3 regions of the Clostridium neuense genome follow, and region 1 is predicted to be linked to each of the others. Evidence: riboswitches for the same ligand, from Rfam matches in the RefSeq annotation. Region 1 holds a riboswitch; each other region holds the start of a gene.
What was found. Region 1 has a riboswitch for thiamine pyrophosphate ahead of thiW (energy coupling factor transporter S component ThiW). Riboswitches for the same ligand answer to the same signal wherever they lie in the genome.
Positions count from the first base shown of each region.

Region 1 (4,883 bases):
GCAGTGGAATTCCTAAAATAACAATAGAGTACCATTTCATACTCCACATTATTGCTATATACTCTCTAATAAAAGCACTTGGCAAATAATATAACGCTGTTTTGCACCCTAAGCCCTCTGCTTTCAAATTAATTTTTTTAGCAAAAAGTCCAGTTCTAAAAACATGATAATTATTAGTGACAAATATGCATTTATAATTTTTCTTCTCATTATCCATTATCTTCTTTGAATACTTTAGATTTTCAAGGGTTGTTGTAGATTTATCTTCACAAATTATATTTTTCTCATCAATATTCTTTTCCAAAAGGTATCTTTTCATGGCCTCTGCTTCAGATATTTTCTCGTCAGCACCCTTGCCACCAGAAACAATTATCTTAGCTTTTCCATTGAACCTTTTAAAAGCTTCAATTCCCTTATCAATTCTTTTAGCTAATAATGGAGAAACCCTTTCACCATCTAAAAGACCTGCTCCATGAATTATAATATAATCGTAATTTTTCCCCTTAGGCAAAATGCAATATAGAGATGAATAAATAAGTAAGGCAACAAAAGTAAAACCTATATATAATACAACAATCATGCTAAAATAGGTGATACCAATAAACCACTTGGACATCAAATGACTTACTTCAAGTAAACAAAATAAAATAAGTGGAGTCCAAATTCCAATTCCAAAAGCAAGTGCTAATAAATTAGGAATTCTAAATCCTTCTCGCTTAATTGTGATAATTCCTGCAGCAATAAACAAAATTGAAGTAACCACAATACCAATTGGCATAACACACAGTGCTAAAGCCACAACAAGTAAATTTAGCATTGTATTTTGCGTTCCAATCATAAGAATTACGCTGTAAAAGCCCATATTTAAAATGGCACATAACAGATATACTGCGTTTTTAAAACGCCTTTTTTCTCTTATAAAAGAAATTCCAAATAAAATTAAGAATATTATTCCTATGTAACAAAAAATCATTATACTTTCTTATATGATATCTTCACTTAAATATCATACTTTCCCCTTTCACCTTATCTCTTGTTATACTTTAATACTAATTTAATATAAAGGTAATCTTTGGTTTAAATTATATCTTATATGATATTCTATATCAATATTCTTAATCTCACTGTTAGTGATATTTTCACCAGTATTATTATTTATCTTATAGTAACAAATCTTCAAAGGAATCTATATACCTATCGCAAAAAAGCTTCATTTCTTCTTTTGTTTTACCTGACGCTTCATCATATACCCCAATTGTATAAAAACCAGCCATTTTTGCTGTCTTCATTGCATAATCCGCATCTTCATAAACTATTGTATCCTCTACTTTAGCCCCCATCTTCTTTATAGCAAGATAGTAAACATCAGGTTTAGTTTTTCCAACACCAACCTCATCACAGCATACAATGCAGGAAAAGTATTGCAGCACATTAAGACGCTTAAGTGCTGCCTCTGAAAGTTCAAGTGGTGTAGCTGTAGCAATGCACATGGTAACACCATCGCTTTTTAAACTTGAGAGATATTCCTTTACATATGGCTTTAGTTGTATTTGGTATCTATACTTATCTTCAATTAATTTATTTATATCAGAAATAATTTTTTCTACAGAAGCCTTAATTCCAAATTCTCTTTTAAAATAATTAGCAGATTCTGTCATAGACATTGCATTTATAATTTCATTTAAGTTTTTGGGAACCTTAATTCCATTTTGATTTAGATAATCTTCACCTAACTTCTCCCATGCAGACATAGAATCTATGAGTGTACCATCCATATCAAAAATAGCATATCTACATTTCTTCAACATTCATCTCTCCATTTATAATTTCTGGGGTCATATTGCTTATGGTATCAATTAAAAACATACGAAACATCATGGTCCCGCCTTCAAATTTTTTCATTTTTTTAAAGGCTATTTCTCCACTCACCCCCATTGCTGTTACTGCCGCTGCTGCTGCCTCTAAAGTATTATCTGGATTTCCTCCACAAAAGGCACCTATTAATGCTGTGGACATACAACCTGTCCCAGTTACCTTTGCCATAATAGGATTACCGTTTCGAATTACATACGCTTTGTCTTTGTCTGCTACAATATCTATAGCCCCAGAAATAACAATAACACTTTTAAATTCCATGCTCAATCTCTTTGCTGCCTTTACTGTCTCTTTAAGATTATGTTCTGTAACTTTATCTGCTTCACTTGCATCCACTCCTTTTGTAATGCCTTCTCCATTTGCTACTGCTTTGATTTCGGAGATATTCCCTCTTATAACAGAAAAATTCATGTTTTGGGATAGCTCTTTAAATACTTCATTTCTTAGCTTTGAAGCCCCCATTCCCACTGGATCTATAACTATTGGATGTTTCACTTCATTGCTCTTTTTTCCTGCTAAAATCATAGCAGTTACATCATGTACATTTCCCATATTAAGCACAAGGCTTTGACTATTTTCAGTTATCTCTCGTACCTCATCCTTATGATGCGCCATTGTTGGTGAACCTCCGCCAGCAAGTATAATATTTGCACAATCATTTACGGTAACAAAATTGGTTATACAATGAACGATAGGTTTACTCTTTAACATATTTTCAAATATTGCTTCAAACATTTATTTTCCTCCTTTATAGATATACAACATGAAAGTTTGAAATGGCTAATTTCAAATTTATTCTGCAAAACCAGAATTTCACTTAGAGTACAAAGTACAATTTTAATTGTGCAGCATAAATTTTAGTTGCTCAAGCATTTTGGCTTTATCTAATGCTTTTAGTAATAAATATCCCATTGTTGCACCTACTAAAGATGCTGGAACAAAAAATGGGACATATGTAAATATAGAAGTCTTTGGTAGACCATAAAACATTCTCATAAATGGATAAGAAACAATTGCACTTATAATTCCAGTTCCAATTACCTCACCAATAACTGCCCAAATTAATTTGTGGAACTTTTTATACAATAACCCTGATAAAAATGCACCTATAACTGCACCTATAATTGCTAAAATGGTGCTTCCATTTAATATCATTCTCATAGAGCCTATAAGCAGCGCACAAATAAATCCCCAAACTGGTCCTAAAAAAACTGCCGCTATGACATTAATAAAATGCTGAAATGGAGCCATCCTTGGAAAGGATACAAAAGTATTTAGTACATATCCCATTCCAGCCAATAATGCTGTAAATATCTCCTTTTTTAAAATTGTTTTTTTCATGTTTTAATCCTCCTCATTTCTATTTATAAAAAAAAGCATAAAAAGTAAATACACCCGCGGTGGTGCACCCCTTTTTATGCTTTCTATACAATTTTTATTAGCAAATCTCTAATTGTTCTTTGAAAATCTAGCTGCTTCTACGAATTTTAAAATAAACAATTAGCTGATTTACTTAAAAATTTTTATACTACCATAAAAGTTACGTGTTACCAATATTAAGTTTTTTATAAAATTTAATTTTATCGCATAAAAAAATGCTCTAATCGTACAGATTAAAGCATCATAATATCATCCTAATTCACGCTTTGCTCCCTACGACAGTGTTAACTGACAGGTTCTAAGGGTCAGGTTTTATCCTTCTCAACTATAATATAGATAAACAATTTCAAGTTTTAAGGTAGTTTATCTTTAGTTCCCCTGCAAACATATTAAATTTCACTTTAGTATATCATTAATTCACCTTAAAAGCAATGCGTGTACATCAAAGTAAAGAACTATTGTTCCTTGTAATCTCCTAGTATCAATATTGACATTGTACAGCTGCCTATTCAGTAAGTTATGCCTCATATTTTGTTATCTAATTCTTAACATATTCATATCTATTTATATCTGTTTGGATTTTTCCTTATTTTTTGAAAATATCTTTTCTAAAGCACTTGGAAGACTAATCATTGCCGGTAAAAATGCTGGTAGCATTATAAAGCAAAGTACAATAAGTCCTGTAATTACAGCTATAGCCAGTTCAATTAAAAGTATTAATCCTGAAGGTGCAAGCGTTGCAAAGGTTCCTCCAAGTATTATAGCTGCTGACATTACAACGCTTCCTATATGCTCTGAAGCTAAAACTATAGCCTCCTTATGAGATATTTCAGTGTATTCCTTAAAACGCATCATTAGGAATATACTGTAGTCAACTCCTAACGCTATTACTATTATAAAAGCGAAAAATGGAACAAAGGAAGAAATCCCCTCATAACCTGCTAAGTTTATAAAAATAAAATTTATTATAAAAATAGCAGCATAGTATGATCCTATAAGTGATGCAATTATAACAGCAGGTTCCCATAAGGATCTTGTAACAATAACTAGAACTAGAAATACTCCTATGAGCACTACCACCGTTGCTCTATTAAGATCTCTGCCTAATACATTGTTCATATCATTTGTCATAGCACTCGATCCAGATACTCCAGATTTAGCCTTTGAAAGAACTGAGCCTTTAAGTCCATCTGAAACAGCATTTTTTATTTTATCTATAGTTTTTAAAGACTCTGATGAATAAGGATCATTCTTCAAAACAACAGTTATTTTAGTTATTTTTTTATTCTTTGACATAAAATTGTCTGTTAATTTCTTAAAATCTTTATTAGTAAGAGCTTCCCTAGGAATGAAGAAGGTTTTATGTGAATTAAGCTGAGTTAAAAAGTTATTGGTTTTTCCTAGTCCACCTGAAATCTGCTCTAATCCTTTGTTAACATCACCAAGCTTATTGCCAAAGGTACTAAATCCATTAATACCATCTACAAGTTTTTGCTGCCCCGATTTCATATCTCCTAAACCCGTGCTTACTTTATTCATATTAGTAACTATTGTGCCTATTCCAGAAGAAGCTTTATCAAGTCCACTCTCTAAAGTCTTTAAGCCATCATCCATTTGAGATAAACCAC
Region 1 is NZ_JBJIAA010000001.1:254,546-259,428, forward strand. It holds gene ACJDT4_RS01155 (YdcF family protein) at 1-973, opposite strand, end outside; gene ACJDT4_RS01160 (HAD family hydrolase) at 1,161-1,805, opposite strand; gene thiM (hydroxyethylthiazole kinase) at 1,792-2,610, opposite strand; gene thiW (energy coupling factor transporter S component ThiW) at 2,713-3,216, opposite strand; TPP riboswitch at 3,509-3,645, opposite strand; gene ACJDT4_RS01175 (MMPL family transporter) at 3,820-4,883, opposite strand, start outside.

Region 2 (4,883 bases), on a different contig from region 1:
CAAATATAAAATTATATCTTTATTAAAAAACGATTCTTCTATAGTAAATGGTTCCTCGTTCATATATCTTACACGTCTAACATGATATAATTTTGTATGGGTTTTACATTTCATTTTTTCAGCTAATTCTTCGTCTGCCTCAATCAAACTAAATTCCAAAAGCTTGCTTGTTAACTTATCTTTAGAAAACGTCTTTGTTAGCCCGCTCATATCCCACATTGGAATGCATCCGGCTTTAGAAAATTCCCTTAAAAATATTCCACTTCCATGAACTTGATATATATATCCTTTGCTAACCAAAATCTCTACAGCTTTTCTTATAGTATTTCTGCTAACATCGAACCTTTCCATAAGTTCTTCTTCTGTTGGAAGCTTTTTATTAGAATCAAACTTTCCATTTAATATTTCTCTTTCAAGTTCCTCAATTACCGCACTATACTTTTTTATAATTCTTCTCCCCTTGTTTCAATTATATTTTTATACCAATAGAAAGATAACTTTTTCTTTCTCTCTAGGTTATTTTTATGGTCAACATATATAAAACCATATTGTTTTTTGTATCCATTTAACCAGCTTAATAAATCAATAACAGACCAAGCATAATATCCTTTGAGATTTATTCCTTCTTGTATAGCCTTTTTTATAACCTTTAAATGTTCCTTTATAAAGTTAATTCTTGGTACATCTGCTATAACATCTTCTATTATTGGGTCTTCATCACCCAAGCCATTTTCAGTGATATATAATTTAACATCACCATATCTTTCCTTAAGCATTCTAAGTCCATCTAGGAAACCCTCAGGAGAAATTTCCCATCCCCACTTTGTGTACACTTTATCCTTCATCATCACTGTTTTATAAACTCCATCAAACGAAGGATTTCCTGGCGCACCAGTAGAATTTTCTCTATTGGCTTCAAAACCTTCTGTAGACTCAACTTTCATAACTCTTTTAGGTTGATAATAATTAAGTCCAATAAAATCATTTTTATCAGCTGAAGCTTTAAGTAAATCCAACTCTTCATTGGTCCAATCTGGAGTCCATCCGTGTTCCTTCAACTGATCAAGTACATATTCAGGATACTCACCCTTTAATATTGGATCATAAAACCAAAAAGTATCGTAATAATTTGCATGTTTTGCTGCAAAAATATTTTCTTCCTTATCATCAACACTAAAAGCAGGATTAAATACATGAGTTATTCCGATTTCACCATACTGCTTTAAACTCTTATATTTGCTTACAGCCTTAGCATGTGCTACAAAAACATTGTGTGTAGCTTGAAAATACTTTTTAGCATCATTAACAATGCCAGGTGGATGTGCCCCTGCTAAATAGCCATGACCACAAAAAACTATAGTTTCATTAAAGGTTATCCAATGCTTAACTCTATCTCCAAATGCCCTAAAACATACCTCAGCATATTTAGCAAAAGCATCTATAGTTTTTTTATTAGTCCAGCCTCCAGCTTCTTCTAAAGTCTGCGGCAAATCCCAATGATATAGTGTAACAAAAGGCACTATTCCATACTTTAAGCATTCATTAATTAAATTATTATAAAATTCAATTCCTTTTTCATTAACCTTGCCATCACCATCTGGTATTATTCTTGGCCAAGAAATAGAAAACCTATAAGATTCTAATCCCATTTCTGCCATTAATTTAACATCTTCTTTATACCTGTGATAATGATCTACAGCAACATCTCCATTTGTCCCTTCAAAAGTCTTTCCTGGTATCTTCGAGAATATATCCCAGTTACTAATGCCTTTCCCATCTTCATTCCAGGCACCTTCTACTTGATAGGATGCAGAGGCAGCTCCAAATAAGAAATCCTTTGGAAATTTCATCTTCTTTCCTCCTTTAATCAAATCAAAAATTCATTGGTATGAATTTATTATATACCTACCATTTTCTTGTGTAAAGTTTTTTAAGCACAAAAAAAATAGTTGAACAGGGGGACTATTCAACTATGTTAATCTTATTTTTATTTAATTATTTGTTTTACTATATTTATATATTATCAGATTATTGTTACAATTCTATGAAGATAATAAATACAATTTATTAAAAATAAAACGGAGTAACAATGCTTTATTACATAAAAAAAAATTCTATAAATCTACAGCATTGTTACTCCGTTTTCACAGTAATTTAATAAAATTTTTCCTTACATTTTTGCAGCTATGCAGTGTGATTTTTTACGGCTATAGAATACAATTGTTTTACTGGAAGCACTGCCATAATTACAACGCATATTGCACCTTCAACTGCTAAAAATACGCCATTTGATATAAGTGAATATAGAGCTGGCGATTGTCCTTTAGGCGCATAGCTTCCAAAGAATATAACTCCGGAAATAAAGTGAAATACAAAACGTCCGAAAACAGCAATTACAGTTGCAACAATTTTTTTATCTCTAAAGTATCCTGCAAGTCCAAGTGCCATAAATGGAAGTGGATAGTCAAACAATACTTGTACAGGTTGAAGGATATAAGGGTCCATTATAAGAGTAATAATTCCATATAAAAAACCTGTTAAAAAACCAACTTCTGGTCCATAGAAGATTGCCATTAAAAGAATTGGTATCATACTTCCTATAGTTACGCTTCCCCCCTGTGGAAGATGATATATTTTGAATATTTTAAGTACAGTTGCAAGAGCTAAAGCTATACCTATTTGGGCTATCATGTGAGTATTAAGCTTTACCTTTTTAACCTTTATAGCCACTACAACGAGTATAATTAAAGCAAGAAGAGCTGCAAGTGATGTTGGGTGTTTTAATATTTCTCCAATATTTTTTGAAAAAGACATAAAAAAAACCTCCTAAAATTCGTGCTTAGGAAGACCTTCTGAAAACAATTGTTATATAAACAAAATAATTGCTTCCCTACGCTGGTATTATCCAGATCAGGTATAAGGGTTTAAAGCACAGCTTTACATCTCAGCCCAAAGGCACCCCTAGCACTTTATTAATTCATGACTATTATACTCCATTTTATTTCCATTTTAAAGTAAAATCATTAATTATTATTATAGCTTAGCTCCATTAGACTCTATAACCCTCTTATACCAATAAAATGAGTCCTTAGGCATTCTCGATAAATCTCCGCTGCCATCATCATGCTTATTAACATATATAAGGCCATACCTCTTCTTAACTTCACCTGTAGAAGCACTTACAATATCTGTACATCCCCAGCAGGTATAACCAATAAGCTTAACACCATCAGAAATAGCTTCCTTCATTTGTTCAATATGCTTTCTCATATAATCAATTCTATAAGCATCATGAACTGCACCATCTTCTGATAATACATCTACAGCGCCTAGCCCGTTTTCCACAATCATTATCGGGAGTTCATATCGATCATAAATTTGATTTAATACATATCTTAAGCCAACAGCATCTATCTGCCAGCCCCAGTCCGAAGCTTCTAAATTTGGATTTTTAATATTTGCTGTGCCATTTCCGTCAGTTTTTTCTCCTGCTTTGACAATACTAACGCAAGCACTTGAATAATAGCTTATGCTTATAAAATCCACTGTACCCTGCTGCAAAATTTCATAATCTTCTCTGCCGACTGCTAATTTAATGTTGTTTTCCTCATAATATCTTTTTGCAAAGCCCGGATATTTTCCTCTAACATGCACATCTCCTGCTATGAAGTTGTGGAGCTGAGCATACTTCTGTGCAAATAAAATATCCTCTGGGTGACAGGTATATGGATACATATTATGATACGCCAGCATGCACCCCACCTTATTATTTGCATCAATTTCATGAGCCATTTTTACGGCAAGTGCACTGGCAACTAGCTGATGATGCATTGCCTGATATCTATTTAATTCAGTATTATCCTTTTCCTCCAGCATACCAGCACAAAAAACCGCACCAAATGGCTCTGTTAGCATATTAATTTCATTAAAAGTAAGCCAGTATTTTACTTTCCCTTTATATCTTTTAAAAAGAACCTCTGCAAACCTCAAGTAAAAATCTATAAGTTTTCTATTTTTCCAGCCACCATATTCAAGAGAAAGGTGCAGTGGATTTTCGTAATGAGAAATAGTTATTAATGGTTCAATACCTTTATCCAGTAACTCATCAATTACATTATCATAGAACTTTAAGCCTTCTTCATTGGGCACAAGTTCATCACCCTTTGGAAAAATTCTTGACCAAGAAATGGACATTCTATATACTTTAAACCCCATCTCTGAAAACATAGCAATATCTTCCTTCCAATGGTGATAAAAATCCGTTGCCTCGTGATTAGGGTAAAATTCATCCTCTAAAGGTTTAGGCGGTGTTAGCCGCCTTTTTTTATTTAAACTGCCGCCAGTTAGAATATCTGCAATGGATAAACCTCTTCCACCCTCATTATATCCGCCTTCGTATTGATTTGCAGCAGTTGCTCCTCCCCATAAAAAACCTTTGGGCATTGTATTTTCTTTCAAATTAACCCCTCCTAAACTATAGTTAAAAGCTTGTCGTTTACCTGCACCTTTTCTCTTTCCTTAACCATTGGAACTGATTTTATATAATCATTAGCATTAACTACTAAAATTGGTGTAATCAAGTTATAGCCTTCAGCCTCTATTTTTTCTTTATCAAACTCTATGAGCAAATCACCTTTTTTAACTAAGTCTCCATTTTGAACATGTGCTTTAAAATACTTGCCGTTCAATTTTACAGTTTCCAAGCCAATATGAATTAAAAGCTGCAAGCCTTCCTCAGCTTCAATTGCAATGCCATGTTTTGAATCCATTATCATAGTTACTTTTCCATCTACAGGCGAATAAACCTTTCCTTCATCTGGAATAACAGCTATACCTGCTCCCAATGATTTATCTGCAAAAACCTTGTCTGGAACATTTTCTAA
Region 2 is NZ_JBJIAA010000018.1:17,618-22,500, forward strand. It holds gene ACJDT4_RS19005 (GntR family transcriptional regulator) at 1-450, opposite strand, end outside; gene ACJDT4_RS19010 (GH1 family beta-glucosidase) at 444-1,850, opposite strand; gene thiT (energy-coupled thiamine transporter ThiT) at 2,185-2,814, opposite strand; TPP riboswitch at 2,871-2,973, opposite strand; gene ACJDT4_RS19020 (glycoside hydrolase family 1 protein) at 3,034-4,443, opposite strand; gene ACJDT4_RS19025 (beta-glucoside-specific PTS transporter subunit IIABC) at 4,470-4,883, opposite strand, start outside.
Region 2: it holds a riboswitch for thiamine pyrophosphate, as region 1 does, so the genes downstream of both, thiT (energy-coupled thiamine transporter ThiT) here and thiW (energy coupling factor transporter S component ThiW) in region 1, are expected to answer to the same signal.

Region 3 (4,883 bases), on a different contig from region 1:
TTTAGGATGTTTGCAGTGGACCATTTGTTATATAAAGTTTCACCAGCGCCAATAACTGCAGGAATACCAAGTTCTCCGGCTCTTATTGCCATGTGAGAATTTATTCCACCATACATTGTAATAAATCCGGCAATGTCATGCAAAAATATCCAATCATATCCTGGGTCCGCATTCGGAATCATTAATATGCTGTTCTTAAGATTTTGTTTAGAATTATTTATGCTCTCAATTTTTGATATCACTGATTTTTGTGTAATAAAATTAGGCTCCGACATTGGAACATGAAACGCTAAAACATCATCACAATTAACTATAAGTGAAGGAAGTATAACTTGTTTTGTAGTCTCATACTTTTTCTTACCTTCATTTATGCTATTAGCTAGAGTTAATCTTATATTTTGACTTGAAGAATATAATTCATTTATACAATTAATATTTGCATAGGAACAATCTTCAGCTGTAAAATTATTTTCTAGGCTAAGTTGTTTGAATAGTGAAAGAGCATCGCTTAAATTATGTGTGAAAATAAATTTCGAATATTCTCTAAATTCTATAGAACTTTTAATAAAATCAAATAATTCAGTACAATTAAAATTTAAATTATGTGCTTTTAGTAGTTTATCTATTTTGGTCATTTGAGTTGAAGATAGCTCAAAGTTCGCATTATCGTAATTTTTTTTGCTGCTTACAGTATTCCAATCAAAGTATAATTCGGGATTTTCATCATATCTTGAAGAAAGAATATCATATGTTCCTGGTCTCAAGTGACCATATTTGTTTAAAAATTCTTGTTTACTTATATGGTTAAAATCATATCGAATGTTAGAACTTACAGTATTAAGTGATTTCATAAAGCATTGATACTCGTATTGAGATAAGATTCCATTGTCAACCATGGAATTTAATAATTCTATAGCTATGAATCCACATCGTGCCAATCCTGCGAATGGAAGAGCGCCATATAGGCTGCAGTCTTTAAGTAACCAGTATATTTTAGAAATTAAATCTAAATTACTATTATAAATTGATTCTCTACGATCTTTTAATTCCATAATTTTTTTAATATCATTTTTCCATAGCTGATTACTTCCATTTATGATATTATTGGTTAGTTTTTGAAGGCTTTCACTTAACTCTTTACATTCATTTTTGTTAAAACCTTTACATAAAAGCTTACTGAGCCTTTTTTCTGTATCAAAGGTGTAACACGAGAATACTATTTTAAATTCAATTTTATCATGATAGTTAGGATGCTTTATAAGAGCATCTATATAATAATCAACCAATTTTTCACACAGATTTTTTGATAGATTAGCTGGTAAAAATGAGTTGAAGCTTATTCGTAAGTCTATATATGGCAGCCCGTAAAAATCTATTAATAATGGAAAACCTATAACATTTTTATATCCATAGTTATTTCTTTGATAGGCCCAAATCTCATCTGTAATTATTTTTTTATAAAGGGATAGCGCTAGCGGTTTTGGTTTAATGCCTATCATTTCAGCAGGATTCCAATCAGCCATTACACCATAAATAGTTTTATTTCCATATAAATAAGGATGCCTTAAATTTAGTTGGGATATTTTCTTTCTTAATTCGTAAATAAATTCTTTATTTTTGTTAGTTTCGTTGGCTAAGTTTACAATAAGTGGTCTTACTTGAAAAAGGTATAAGTCGTAAGCATCATCAAAAGCAAATTCAATATCTAAGGAGTCTGTAGAAAATAAAGCTTCAAGTTCACTGATTAAATTTATAACGCGAAGAAGATTTTTGTCAATGTTAGGAACTGTTTTTGAATGTTTATAGTAATAAAATGTTTTTAAATTATTAGTTTTACCAGAGGTTACTGAATCTGTAGTGTAGGTATAATCATCATAGTTTATAACAATGTAGTCACCACAAGAATTAGGATCCTTGCTAAAAGCAACACCGCTCATTCTTACTTTTTTTAGCATAGGCTGAATAAAAACTTGATCCTTTAAATTTAAACCCTTGTAAGAATCTATAACCTTTGTAATTGCATCGCATATTTGATTTTCACCAATAACATTTGAAATTGAAAGAAAGCATCCAGCTAATGAATGGATTGAATTATCTTCAGACATGGAGCTACTCCTTACTATTAGCGGAAGATCAATCCAATTTTTTTCTTTAACTAAAGAAATTATTTTTTTGCTATTGTTAATCCATTCACTTACTGTTAAACGTATTTGAGGAATAATTTTAGCGTTAACAATAACTGTAGATAAATATTCAAGTGTTTCAGATTTTGTACCAAAACTAACCATACTATTTCCTCCCTTAACCATAAATTATCGAATAAAAATAGCTTTTAAAGATATAAAATTTATTTTTAGAGAAAAGTACGTAATCTAAAATTATATATCTAATCAACTGTGTTTAAAGATAAACTACCTTGAAACTTGAAAGTTATTTGTACCACAATGCCATCTTATGGCAATTGTGGTGCACATGAATTTCAATAGTTGAAGTGGTTTATTTATGACGAGTAACAACCAATATATTAATATTAATCTATTTGGTTTTAAATTACAATATTTTGTAATAAAGATGAATCACACTTAAACTTCAAATCTATTTGGTTGCATTTTTTTCCCTAATGTGGTAAATTAAAAATGTAAAATTTAATATCGCAACTGGGGAGCCTGTTGACAGGCTGAGAGTGGAATGTGATTCCAGACCCTCATAACCTGATTTGGATAATGCCAACGTAGGGAATAGTTAGTTCATATTTAACATAAAGTTCTGCGCAGAATTTGTGTATTTATGATATTAAAAATAGTAGATTATGAGGGAAACAGTTTTTGTTTCTCTCTTTTTGATTTTACTAGAAATCTTATTTATCAAAAGCAAAGAGGTGACTTAATGATAGTAAATGGAAAGAAAATGGATTTTAAACAGGGTATTACTGTTACAGAATTGCTAAATGAAATTAAGGTTGATAGGGATAAGGTAGTCGTAGAAGTAGATTTAGAGATAATAGATAGAAATGAGTATAGTCAGAAAAAGCTGTTTACAGCATCAAAAGTAGAAGTAATAAGATTCGTTGGAGGCGGCTAAATTGAAAGTTTATGTCAATGGAAAAATAAAAGAAATCTCAAGCAAAAGTACACTTTTTAGCATTAAAGAGGAAATAAAAAAAGATGCAGATGTAGTCGTATATAATGGATTCATTATGAAAAAGAACATTTATTTAAAGGATGGGGATAGGGTTGTACTTATAAAAAAAGGTGAGCTTCCAAGTAAAGAAGAAATGGAAGCGCAGCTTGTGGCAAGGCATACACCTAAGGTTCACGAAAAGATTAAGAAGGTTTCTGTTGGTGTAGCTGGGCTTGGAGGGCTTGGATCAAATGCAGCGGTATCGCTCGCAAGAATAGGTATTGGAAGGCTTTTATTAGTTGACTTTGATGTAGTTGAACCAAGTAATTTAAATAGACAGCAGTATTTTGTGAAACACATAGGTATGAAAAAAACTGATGCCTTAAAAGAGATAATATCTTGGTGCAATCCTTTTGTAAAGGTTGAAACCTTAGATACATTTATAGATGAAAGCAATGTAGTAGATATTTTTAAAGATGTGGATATGATTATTGAAGCCTTCGATAATCCCGTTTCAAAGGCAGTACTTACAAATGCTGTTCTTACAAAAATGAAGGATAAAAAGATTGTTGCAGCTTCAGGCATGGCTGGATATTTTTCCAGCAATACAATATGTACAACTAAAATAAATGATAGGTTTTATTTAGTTGGAGATAGAGAAAATGGTGCACAGCCAGGGAACGGACTTATGTCACCAAGAGTTTCTATAGCGGCAAATCATGAGGCAAATGCAGTGCTTAGAATAATAATGAATGAAAAATAGGAGGGGTTTATAAATGGAGGAACTTATCATAGGAGGAGTTAAGCTTAAAAATAGACTTTTCGTTGGAACAGGTAAGTTAAGCTCAAATGAAATAATTCCAAGGATAATGGAAAGATCAAAGGCGGAGGTCATAACTGTTGCACTTAGAAGGGTAGATGAAACTTCGTCAGAAGATGATAACATACTTAATTTTGTAAATAAAGATTTAATACTTTTGCCAAATACGTCGGGTGCTAGAACCGCAGAAGAAGCAATAAGACTTGCTAGAATTGCAAAAGCAGTAGGCTGTGGAAATTGGATTAAGATAGAAGTTATCTCAGATAATAAATATTTACTTCCAGATAATTATGAAACTATAAAAGCAACAGAAGTACTTGCAGAGGAAGGCTTTATTGTACTTCCATATATAAATCCGGACTTAATGGATGCTAGAAGACTCGTTAGTGCAGGTGCAGCTGCGGTAATGCCACTTGGAGCGCCTATCGGAACAAATAGAGGGCTTAGAACTAAGGAAATGATAAAGATTTTAATAGAAGAAATAAATGAGGTGCCTGTAATTGTTGATGCAGGAATAGGTAAACCATCAGATGCAGCACTTGCTATGGAAATGGGTGCTGATGCTGTTCTTGTAAATACAGCTATAGCAACAGCTGATAATCCTGTTTTAATGGCAGAGGCATTTTCACTTGCAGTTGAAGCAGGAAGAAAAGCATATACAGCGAAACTTGGTGCTGAAAGAGAATATGCTGAGGCTTCATCACCACTTACTGGATTTTTAAGATAGGAAGTGTAAAAATGAGTTTTTATGAAAAATTACAGGAGTATAAAGAATTTGATTTTGAAGATTTTTTTTCTAAGACAAGGGAAAGTGATATAGAAAAAATTCTGTGCAAGGATAATGTAGACGAAATTGATTTTTTAAGACTTTTATCTCCAGCAGCAGAAAGTTACCTAGAACCTCTAGCTCAAAAGGTGAGGAAATTATCCTTGAGGAATTTTG
Region 3 is NZ_JBJIAA010000006.1:238,541-243,423, reverse strand. It holds gene ACJDT4_RS09110 (PEP/pyruvate-binding domain-containing protein) at 1-2,288, opposite strand, end outside; TPP riboswitch at 2,649-2,755, shown strand; gene thiS (sulfur carrier protein ThiS) at 2,887-3,081, shown strand; gene thiF (sulfur carrier protein ThiS adenylyltransferase ThiF) at 3,083-3,883, shown strand; gene ACJDT4_RS09095 (thiazole synthase) at 3,897-4,667, shown strand; gene thiH (2-iminoacetate synthase ThiH) at 4,679-4,883, shown strand, end outside.
Region 3: it holds a riboswitch for thiamine pyrophosphate, as region 1 does, so the genes downstream of both, thiS (sulfur carrier protein ThiS) here and thiW (energy coupling factor transporter S component ThiW) in region 1, are expected to answer to the same signal.